Regions from separate parts of the Scandinavium manionii genome, predicted to be linked through region 2. Evidence: predicted binding sites of a transcription regulator. Region 2 holds the regulator's gene; the other holds the start of a gene.

Region 1 (4,660 bases), 110 kb from region 2:
ACGCCGTCAATTTCGAGTTGATAATCGAATACTTTGACGTTAAATACCGGGCCAAACAGCGGTTCGTCACCCGCAGCCTTTCCTGCATCACGCACGATTTGTTCGGCATCATAGCGCTGATGGCGACGCATTTTTTTCAGCTGTGCGCCCAGACGATTGGCCAACTCTGACAGGGTTTCTTCCGGTTTGAGGGTGACCGCCAGCGGCAGCACATTCAGCACCGGTCCGGTGGCGGTGAGCGCCGCCGAGCCTAACCGGCGCATGAAAATGTAGCCCGCTGCGTAGTCGTTCCGACCACACAGGCGACCCAACCACAGCGCCGTCAGCGCGAGGGCTAAATCGGTGCGTGGGCTGGTGGTGGCCGCAGATAAACGGCTAAACGCCTGTTTGTCGGCGCTGAGTTTTAAGCGCCAGATGGCGGTGGTCGAGGCGCGACCCGGCAGCGGTGCGGCAGACAGCGAGGCCGGAGACGGTAGCTGCTGGCGCTGTTCAGCCCAGAACGCACCGTCGCGGCTCCAGGCGTCGCTGTCGCGATAGCGCTGATATTCATCGACCACGTCCGCAAAGGGGGTAAACGGTGATTCCGGCGGCGCTTCGCCTTTCAGCAACGCGCGATAAATATGTACGACCTGGCGGGTAATGGCCGGGAAACTGAAGCCATCAACCAGTAAATGGTGATATCGCTGATACCAGTACCAGCGGTTATCGGCCACACGGAATAGCTGGTGACACACCAGCGGGTTGCCGCTGTCGACCCGGGTGTTTTGCGCCAAATCAACCTGCATGTGTGCGAGTGCGGCGGCGTGCGCGTCGGCTTCATGACGTAAATCCTGCACCGCTGAAACACCCGGCGTGAGCGCGTCATCAACCCATTGCCACGGTTCGCCGTTTTCGTCGGTGAAGCGCATACGCAGGGTGTCGGCCTGCGCCAGCCCCAACGTTATGGCCTGCTGTAACAGCGACGCGTCAATCGCGCCGTCGAGTTCAACGTAATGGGCAACGCTCCAGGCATTTGGCAGCGTGGAGAGCTGTTCCGCCATCCAGATCCCCGGCTGGGCCGCAACCAGCGGTAAACGCTCAGTCATGGCGGCCTCCGGCAAAATGGGCAGGGTTCAGCGTGGTCCAGCGCGCTGCCAGCCAGGCGTTACAGACTTCGGCGCTTTGCGGTTCGCAGACGATTTCCCAGCCCGCCGGGAGGGCGCACTGCTGCGGCCAAAGGCTGTACTGCTGGCGGGAATTTTGCAGGATATAAAACTGCCCTTGCGCATCATCGAAAGGGTTACTGATTTGCATACCAAACTCCTGTCGTAAAGCGCGCTTTATGCATCGGCCAGCGGCTGCCAGAGCGCGATCAGCCCTGCAGTAAGCCCGCCACGCCAACACAGCGCATCGTGTCCGCCGTCAACCTGACGCCAGAAAACCGGCTGCTGTTGTAGTTGTTGTAAGAGGGCCTGATTGGCCTCAAAGATGACCGGCTCGCGACGTCCGGCTTCAAGCCAGATCCGCAGGCCCTGCGGTGAAAATTCACCGCGAGAAAGTTTTTCGAGAATGACGCCGCCGTGGCGATCGCCACGTTTCGGCCACCAGTAGGAGCCGGACTGACTCAGCACACAGCCAAAACGCTGCGGCCAGCTGAGCCCGGCGAACATCGCCGCCAGCCCGCCGAAGCTTTGCCCGGCGACCAACGTGCGTTCCGGCTGCTCGCTGAACGGCGCGATGCGCTGAACCTGCGGGAGCAGCTCGGCCTGTAACGCCTGCCAGAAATCGGTGTTGCACGGCAATTCCGCGCTGCGATGGGCGGTGTCGATGGCATCCACCAGCACATACACCGCCGCCGGAAGCTGCCCTTCGCGGGTCAGTCGGGCGAGCGGCGACCACACCGGCATACTTTCAGCCCAGAATTGACCATCAAGCAAAATCGCCAGCGGCCGCGCATGCTGTGACGGTTTTCCGGTGGTGAAAATCCACACCCGGCGGACATTCCCGAGACGCTGGCTGTGCCATTGAATACACACCGGCGGCGTGTACGGTTCGTCGGGGCTGTCCCAGCCTGGCTGTTCAGGGGCGTCGGGCAGTGACAGCGCAGACACCGCATGCCCGCGTCCACCGCGCCAGCTGTGCTTATTACGCGGATCGGCCATCGCCTGCGGCAGCAGTTTTCGCCAGCCTTCGCGCAGCAAAATGCGATCCGGTGCGTTGCCGTTAAACAGCGCTGCATCGAAATCATCGTCGCGTTCAGAAGGAATGAAACAGTAGCTGCCGCGCCAGCTGGCAGGCAGCCGCGTCTGCCACTGCCAGACGTCAGTGCCCGGCAGACGGGACAGCGTCTGCGGCACCGAATTCTGGTGGTGATCGGTCACGCCGGTGATGTAAAGCCACACCCGCTTGAGATTCGAATGCCGCTCGCTACCCGCCGGATCGCGCCAGTAAAACGTGACGTGGCAAAACGCCCCTTCCCGCCGCCATTGTGGCCCGTCAATGCGTTTCCACCAGGCTGCACTCCCTGTCGTTACCGTCTCCGCCACGTTAACCCCGCGCTGTCTGTGGATTATTTTGTTACAGGCTAAAAATTATTGATAATATTATTGATAACTATTTGCATTTGCAATAGCGTATTGACGCGCGTTTTACTTTCCTTCCCCTGCGCTCTGACAGGGGGTTTATTTGATACAGCAGGACGTTGGCTCACAATGAATAACAAACTCAAATCCTTGGCCTTACTGGTCAATCTGGGTATTTACGGGGTGGCATTACCCGTATTCGCAGAAGAGACCGCAAAGGCAAAAACTGCAGACGCTGAAGAAACCATGGTCGTTACCGCGGCGCAGCAGAACCTTCAGGCGCCGGGTGTTTCAACCATTACCGCCGATGAAATCCGTAAACGCCCGCCCGCTCGTGACATTTCCGAAATCATCCGCACCATGCCTGGCGTTAACCTGACCGGTAACTCCACCAGCGGCCAGCGCGGCAACAACCGCCAGATTGATATTCGCGGCATGGGCCCGGAAAACACCCTGATCCTGATTGACGGTAAACCGGTCACCAGCCGGAACTCGATTCGTTTAGGCTGGCGCGGCGAGCGTGATACCCGTGGCGACACCAGTTGGGTTCCACCAGAGATGATTGAGCGTATCGACGTTATTCGTGGCCCGGCTGCGGCGCGCTACGGCAACGGCGCGGCAGGCGGCGTGGTGAACATCATCACCAAAAAAGTGAACAATGAGTGGCACGGCAGCTGGGACACGTTCATGAATCTGCCGGAGCATAAAGATGAAGGCTCCACCAAACGCACTAACTTCAGCCTGACCGGCCCGATGGGCGGCGATTTCAGCTTCCGCCTGAACGGTAACCTGGATAAAACTCAGGCCGACGCCTGGGACATCAACGAAGGCCATCAGTCTGAGCGTACCGAAATTTACCAGAATACCCTGCCCGCCGGGCGTGAAGGGGTGGAAAACAAAGACATCAATGGCGTGCTGCGTTGGGATTTTGCGCCGATGCAGTCGCTGGAACTGCAGGCAGGCTATAGCCGTCAGAACAACCTGTACGCAGGCGATACGCAGAACACCAACACCAATAATTTCGTCAAAGAAAACTACGGTAAAGAGACCAACCGTCTGTACCGTCAAAACTACTCTCTGACCTGGAACGGCGGCTGGGATAACGGCATCACCACCAGCACCTGGGCGCAGTACGAACACACCCGTAACTCACGCAAAGGCGAAGGCCTGGCGGGCGGCACCGAAGGTATCTTCAACTCCGATAAGTTTGTCGATATCGATTTGGACGATGTGCTGCTGCACAGTGAAATCAACCTGCCTGTCGACTTCGTGTTCAACCAGACGCTGACCCTGGGCACCGAATGGAACCAGCAGCGGATGAAGGATATGGCGTCGAATACCCAGACCTTTATGGGCGGCACCATTCCGGGTTACAGCAGCACCAACCGCAGCCCGTATTCACAAGCGGAAATCTTTTCGCTGTTCGCGGAAGACAATATTGAAGTGACCGACACTACGATGTTGACCCCGGCGCTGCGTTTCGATCACCACAGCATTGTCGGCGATAACTGGAGCCCGTCCCTGAACCTGTCGCAAGGACTGTGGGATGATTTCACCCTGAAAATGGGGATCGCCCGCGCCTATAAAGCGCCGAGCCTGTACCAGACCAACCCGAACTACATTCTCTTCAGTAAAGGCCAGGGCTGCTACGCCAGCGCCAGCGGCTGCTACCTGCAAGGGAATGAAGACCTGAAAGCCGAAACCAGTATCAACAAAGAAATTGGTCTGGAATTCAAGCGTGACGGCTGGCTGGCGGGTGCCACCTGGTTCCGCAACGACTATCGCGACAAGATTGAAGCGGGCTATGCGCCGGTGTACACCAACGGTTCCGGAACCGATCTTTACAAGTGGGAGAACGTCCCGAAAGCGGTGGTTGAAGGCCTGGAAGGCACCTTGAACGTCCCGGTGAGCGAGACCGTTAACTGGACCAACAACATCACCTACATGCTGCAAAGTAAAAACAAAGAGACCGGCGATCGTCTGTCTATCATACCGGAATACACCCTCAATTCGACCCTGAGCTGGCAGGTGTATCAGGACTTCTCCGTGCAGTCGACCTTCACCTGGTACGGCAAGCAGCAGCCGAAGAAGTACAACTA
Region 2 (4,660 bases):
GATATTGCGGCCTTCACCGCAATCGAAATGGCTGAATCCGCCGAAAGCGGTCACCCAAACGAAATCGCGTTCTCCTCTGTTAACAAAGGCTATGACGAAGACTGGTCTGGCGATAAGAGCGGGATCAGCCTGTATAAAGCCGCCGCGAAATTTAAACTGGGGCCGACCTGGGCGCGTGCAGGTTATATTCAACCTACTGGCCAGACTTTGTTAGCACCGCACTGGAGCTTTATGCCTGGTACTTATCAGGGTGCTGAAGCCGGGGCAAACTTTGATTACGGCGATGCCGGTGCGTTGAGCTTCTCGTATATGTGGACCAACGAGTACAAAGCGCCATGGCACCTCGAAACTGACCATTTCTATCAGAACGACAAGAAAACCAAAGTGGAGTACCTGCACTCCATCGGTGCTAAATACGACTTCAAAAATGACCTGGTGCTCGAAGCCGCATTTGGTCAGGCAGAAGGCTTTATGGATCAGTACTTCGCCAAAGCCAGCTATAAATTTGATGTTGCCGGGGCGCCACTCTCGACCAGCTACCAGTTCTACGGTGCGCGTGACACCGTCAGTAGCAACACTATCAACGATATCTATGACGGTACCGCGTGGTTACAGGCCCTGACCCTCGGTTATAAAGTGGGCGACGTTGTTGACCTGCGTCTCGAAGGAACATGGGTAAAAGCGGAAGGGCAACAGGGTTACTTCCTTCAGCGTATGACCCCAACCTATGCGTCTTCCAACGGCCGACTGGATATCTGGTGGGATAACCGCTCAGATTTCAACGCCAATGGCGAAAAAGCGGTGTTCTTTGGCGGTATGTATGATCTGAAAAACTGGGATATGCCGGGCTGGGCTGTGGGCGCGTCTTATGTTTATGCCTGGGATGCCAAACCGTCTGACTGGCTTATCAATAGCGCAGGTCAGCGCGAAGATATCTCCTCGAATAAAATTAAAGAGTCAGCTTACAGCCTCGATGCGATGTACACCGTTCAGGAAGGGCGAGCGAAAGGCACGCTGTTCAAGCTGCACTTTACTCAATACGACAACCACTCCGACATCCCGAGCTATGGCGGGGGTTACGGCAACATCTTCCAGGATGAGCGTGACGTGAAATTCATCGTTATCGCCCCGTTCACCATTTTCTGACAAGTCGCGCGGCAGCGTTAACGTCGCCGCGCGCCTATGAGGCCGTATCATGAAAAAATTGATTCTCATCGCGATGATGGCATCCGGACTTGTCGCATGCACGCAACCCCAGACGCCACAGGAAGATAACAAGCTCAAAGAGGCGTACAGCGCTTGTATTAACACCGCTGAAGGCAACCCGGATAAAATTCAGGCGTGTCAGAATGTGCTGGACGTACTGAAAACCGAGAAGTCACATCAGCAGTTTGCCAATCAGGAAAGCGTGCGGGTTCTGGATTATCAACAGTGCATCCAGGCAACGCGTACTGGCAACGATCAGGCGGTGAAAGCCCGCTGTGACCAGATTTGGAAGGAAATTCGTAACAACAACACGACGACCACAACCACAAAGCCATAACCCTCAACTATCGGCCTCTGTGATTGCCTGAAATTTATGCCAAAAAAAAGCCAACCGCGAGGTTGGCTTTTTGCTTTTGAGCGAACGCTGATTATTTCTCAGCGGCGTCGTGTGCGTGTTCATCTTCACGGCAGTCGCCTTCTGCGCAGTGGCCGTAAAGATAAAGGCTATGGTTGGTCAGACGAATGCCATGTCGAGTGGCGATTTCACGCTGACGCGCTTCGATAGAGTCATCGCTGAACTCAATAACCTTGCCGCAGTCGAGGCAGATTAAGTGATCGTGATGATGCTGCTGAGTCAGTTCGAAAACAGACTTGCCGCCTTCGAAGTTGTGGCGGGTGACAATGCCGGCATCGTCGAACTGGTTCAGAACGCGATAAACCGTTGCCAGACCAATTTCTTCGCCCATATCAATGAGGCGTTTATAAAGGTCTTCCGCACTGACATGGTGATTGTCCGGCTCCTGAAGCACTTCCAGAATTTTCAAACGAGGAAGCGTGACTTTCAGGCCTGCCTTCTTTAATGCGGTATTGTTGTCAGTCATGCGGAATCAGTCCTGTTGCTAGGCGATACACTTCCCTATGAGGAAGTATTACTAAGAATGAATTCAGGATAATGCGTCTCATTATAGGACTGCCTGCCCTAAATGGGAACCGTAAACCCTGAGCAAAGTATGCTTTTCAAAAACGAGGCATCATCTGCAAAGCGAAACATCCGACCTCGTCAAAACAGGTGACATTGTACAGATATGTGCTCAAAAGTTAAAAATTTGTAGCGATTAATTTGATTGCTTTTACCTATTAATTTAACACAACTTATCGCTAATACGGCGCAGTACGAATGCTGCACCGTACTAAATCATTAGGCGTTCTTGATCTCTTCGAGGTGCAGCTCTTCGGAGATTTGTTTCACCCATTTTTCGACACGCTCAGCGGTCAGCTCCGGCTGGCGATCTTCGTCAATGGCCAGACCCACAAAGTGGGCGTCATCAGCCAGACCTTTAGAGGCTTCGAAATGGTAGCCTTCGGTCGGCCAGTGACCAACGATAGTTGCGCCGCGCGGTTCGATGATGTCGCGGATGGTACCCAACGCATCACAGAAATATTCTGCGTAATCTTCCTGATCGCCACAGCCAAACAGTGCGACCAGCTTACCGTTGAAGTCTACCTCTTCCAGCGTCGGGAAGAAGTCGTCCCAGTCACACTGTGCTTCACCGTAGTACCAGGTCGGGATACCCAGCAGCAGAATATCGAAACCTTCGAGATCTTCTTTACTGCTCTTGGCAATGTCATGCACCTCGGCAACGTCTTTGCCAAGCTGCTTCTGGATCATCTTCGCGATATTTTCGGTGTTACCGGTGTCGCTGCCGAAAAAAATACCTGTGATTGCCATGAGTAAAATAACCTCTTGAAACGTATTGAAATGATGGTGGAATGTTGCCCACAGATAAAGGCAATGATAGCAGGAGGAGAAGTGCGCGGAAACTGCAATCGCGCCGTACTGCACTCTCTGCTAAATGAAAGTGATTTTTTGCCGTATTTTCAGACAAGTTCCTGGCCGTGTAATGCAGCCAGTTGTTGCAACAATATCTCTTCGATAAGCTCGCTGCGGCTCATATTTCTGGCGTCAGCCAGTTCATTAAGCGCATCCACGGCATCGTTATTGAGCTTCAACTCAACGCGTTTGAGACCGTTGCTTTTGTCGCGTTTAAGCTGATTACGCTTATTAATGCGTAATTGTTCGTCGCGCGAGAGCGGATTGGTTTTCGGCCTTCCCGGGCGACGCTCATTTGCGAACAAATCTAATGTCGTTCGGTCCGTTTGTTCTTTTGCCATGATTCAGAGTGACTTCGGGGAAACAAGCCGCCAGACGACAGGCCCGGCGCAGATAGCGCGCAATCATACATCAGCGAAACCCGCACGCCAACGCCGGGAGGCACAATGGCGCTTGCTTGCTCGGATTTTAATCATTCTGCCAGATAACGGCGAATCGCACGCAGCACCGCATCCGGTTTTTCTGCGTGAACCCAGTGTCCGGCACCCGCGATCACATGCGCGCGGGCCTGCGGGAACTGTGCCAATAACGCCTCGCGATACTCCGTGGTGACGTAAGGCGAATTTCCGCCAGGGATAAACAGAGCAGGGTGGTCCCAGGCAGGAATCGGTTCCCAGCCAACGATATGTGGGTATTGATCCCACAATGCTGGCACGTTGAAGCGCCACGCGCCGTCGACGAACGACTTCAGCAGGAACTGAATCACGCCTTCTTCATCTATATTCTGACGCATGACTTCCGCAGCCTGCTGGCGGCTGGACACGCCCGCGTCGGTCACGGCGTTAATGGCGGCAAAAATCTCATCGTGACGGCGCACCTGATAAGCTACCGGAGCAATATCAATTGCCACCAGTTTTTCAACGCGTTCAGGGGCTAGCGCCGTAAACGCCATCACTGCTTTACCGCCCATTGAATGGCCTATCAGAATCGCCTTCTCAATGCTGTTGGCATCGAGCGTATCGACAAGATCCTGCGCCATTGCGGCGTAGGTCATCTCCGGGTCGCGAGGGGAAAGGCCGTGGTTACGCATATCGACTTGCAGGATATTGTGGTCGACAACCAGATCCCGGGCGAGGATCCCGAGGTTATCAAGGCTACCGAAAAGGCCGTGAACGAGGACGATGGGAGAATTAGTGTGCAGGTTTTGTGCAGTTTGCGCTCGGCTGTTTAATTTCATGGCAAAGTTCTTTTTTTCGCTACGTCGGGTTAGGGTATCATGTTGAACATTCTGCCGCCCGGCTGCAACACTCAGTAGTCGTCTGAGTTTTTGCCGACACGCTATCCGCTGTTGGGTTTTGTCCTTATAATCCCAACAACTTGTATTCAGAAAAGATATCTCACTGGATTAAGATGAAAACGATCGAAGTTGATGACGAACTCTACGGCTTTATTGCCAGCCACACTAAGCACATTGGCGAGAGCGCATCCGACATTTTACGGCGCATGCTGAAATTTTCTGCCGTATCGCAGGCGGCGGCAGCAACCGTAGCCAAAGAAACCCCGGCCCCCGCGTCTGCACCGGTCGTCGCTGCGGTTAAAAAAGTGTCCTCACTGAAAGATAAC

Evidence for each region. The regulator Fur, encoded in region 2, represses iron uptake genes when iron is present. The targets are predictions, from matches to a motif close to ATAATAATGAGAACNACTATCAA.
Region 1: the regulator Fur is predicted to act here: its motif matches at 2,580-2,602, upstream of fes (enterochelin esterase).

The regions. Positions count from the first base shown of each region.
Region 1 is NZ_JALIGC010000040.1:477,261-481,920, forward strand. Features, by position in the region: gene entF (enterobactin non-ribosomal peptide synthetase EntF) at 1-1,085, opposite strand, end outside; gene MUU51_RS20045 (MbtH family protein) at 1,078-1,293, opposite strand; gene fes (enterochelin esterase) at 1,320-2,525, opposite strand; gene MUU51_RS20055 (TonB-dependent siderophore receptor) at 2,691-4,660, shown strand, end outside.
Region 2 is NZ_JALIGC010000040.1:362,366-367,025, reverse strand. Features, by position in the region: gene chiP (chitoporin ChiP) at 1-1,146, shown strand, start outside; gene chiQ (ChiQ/YbfN family lipoprotein) at 1,196-1,543, shown strand; gene fur (ferric iron uptake transcriptional regulator) at 1,635-2,087, opposite strand; gene fldA (flavodoxin FldA) at 2,405-2,935, opposite strand; gene ybfE (LexA regulated protein) at 3,085-3,378, opposite strand; gene ybfF (esterase) at 3,510-4,274, opposite strand; gene seqA (replication initiation negative regulator SeqA) at 4,448-4,660, shown strand, end outside.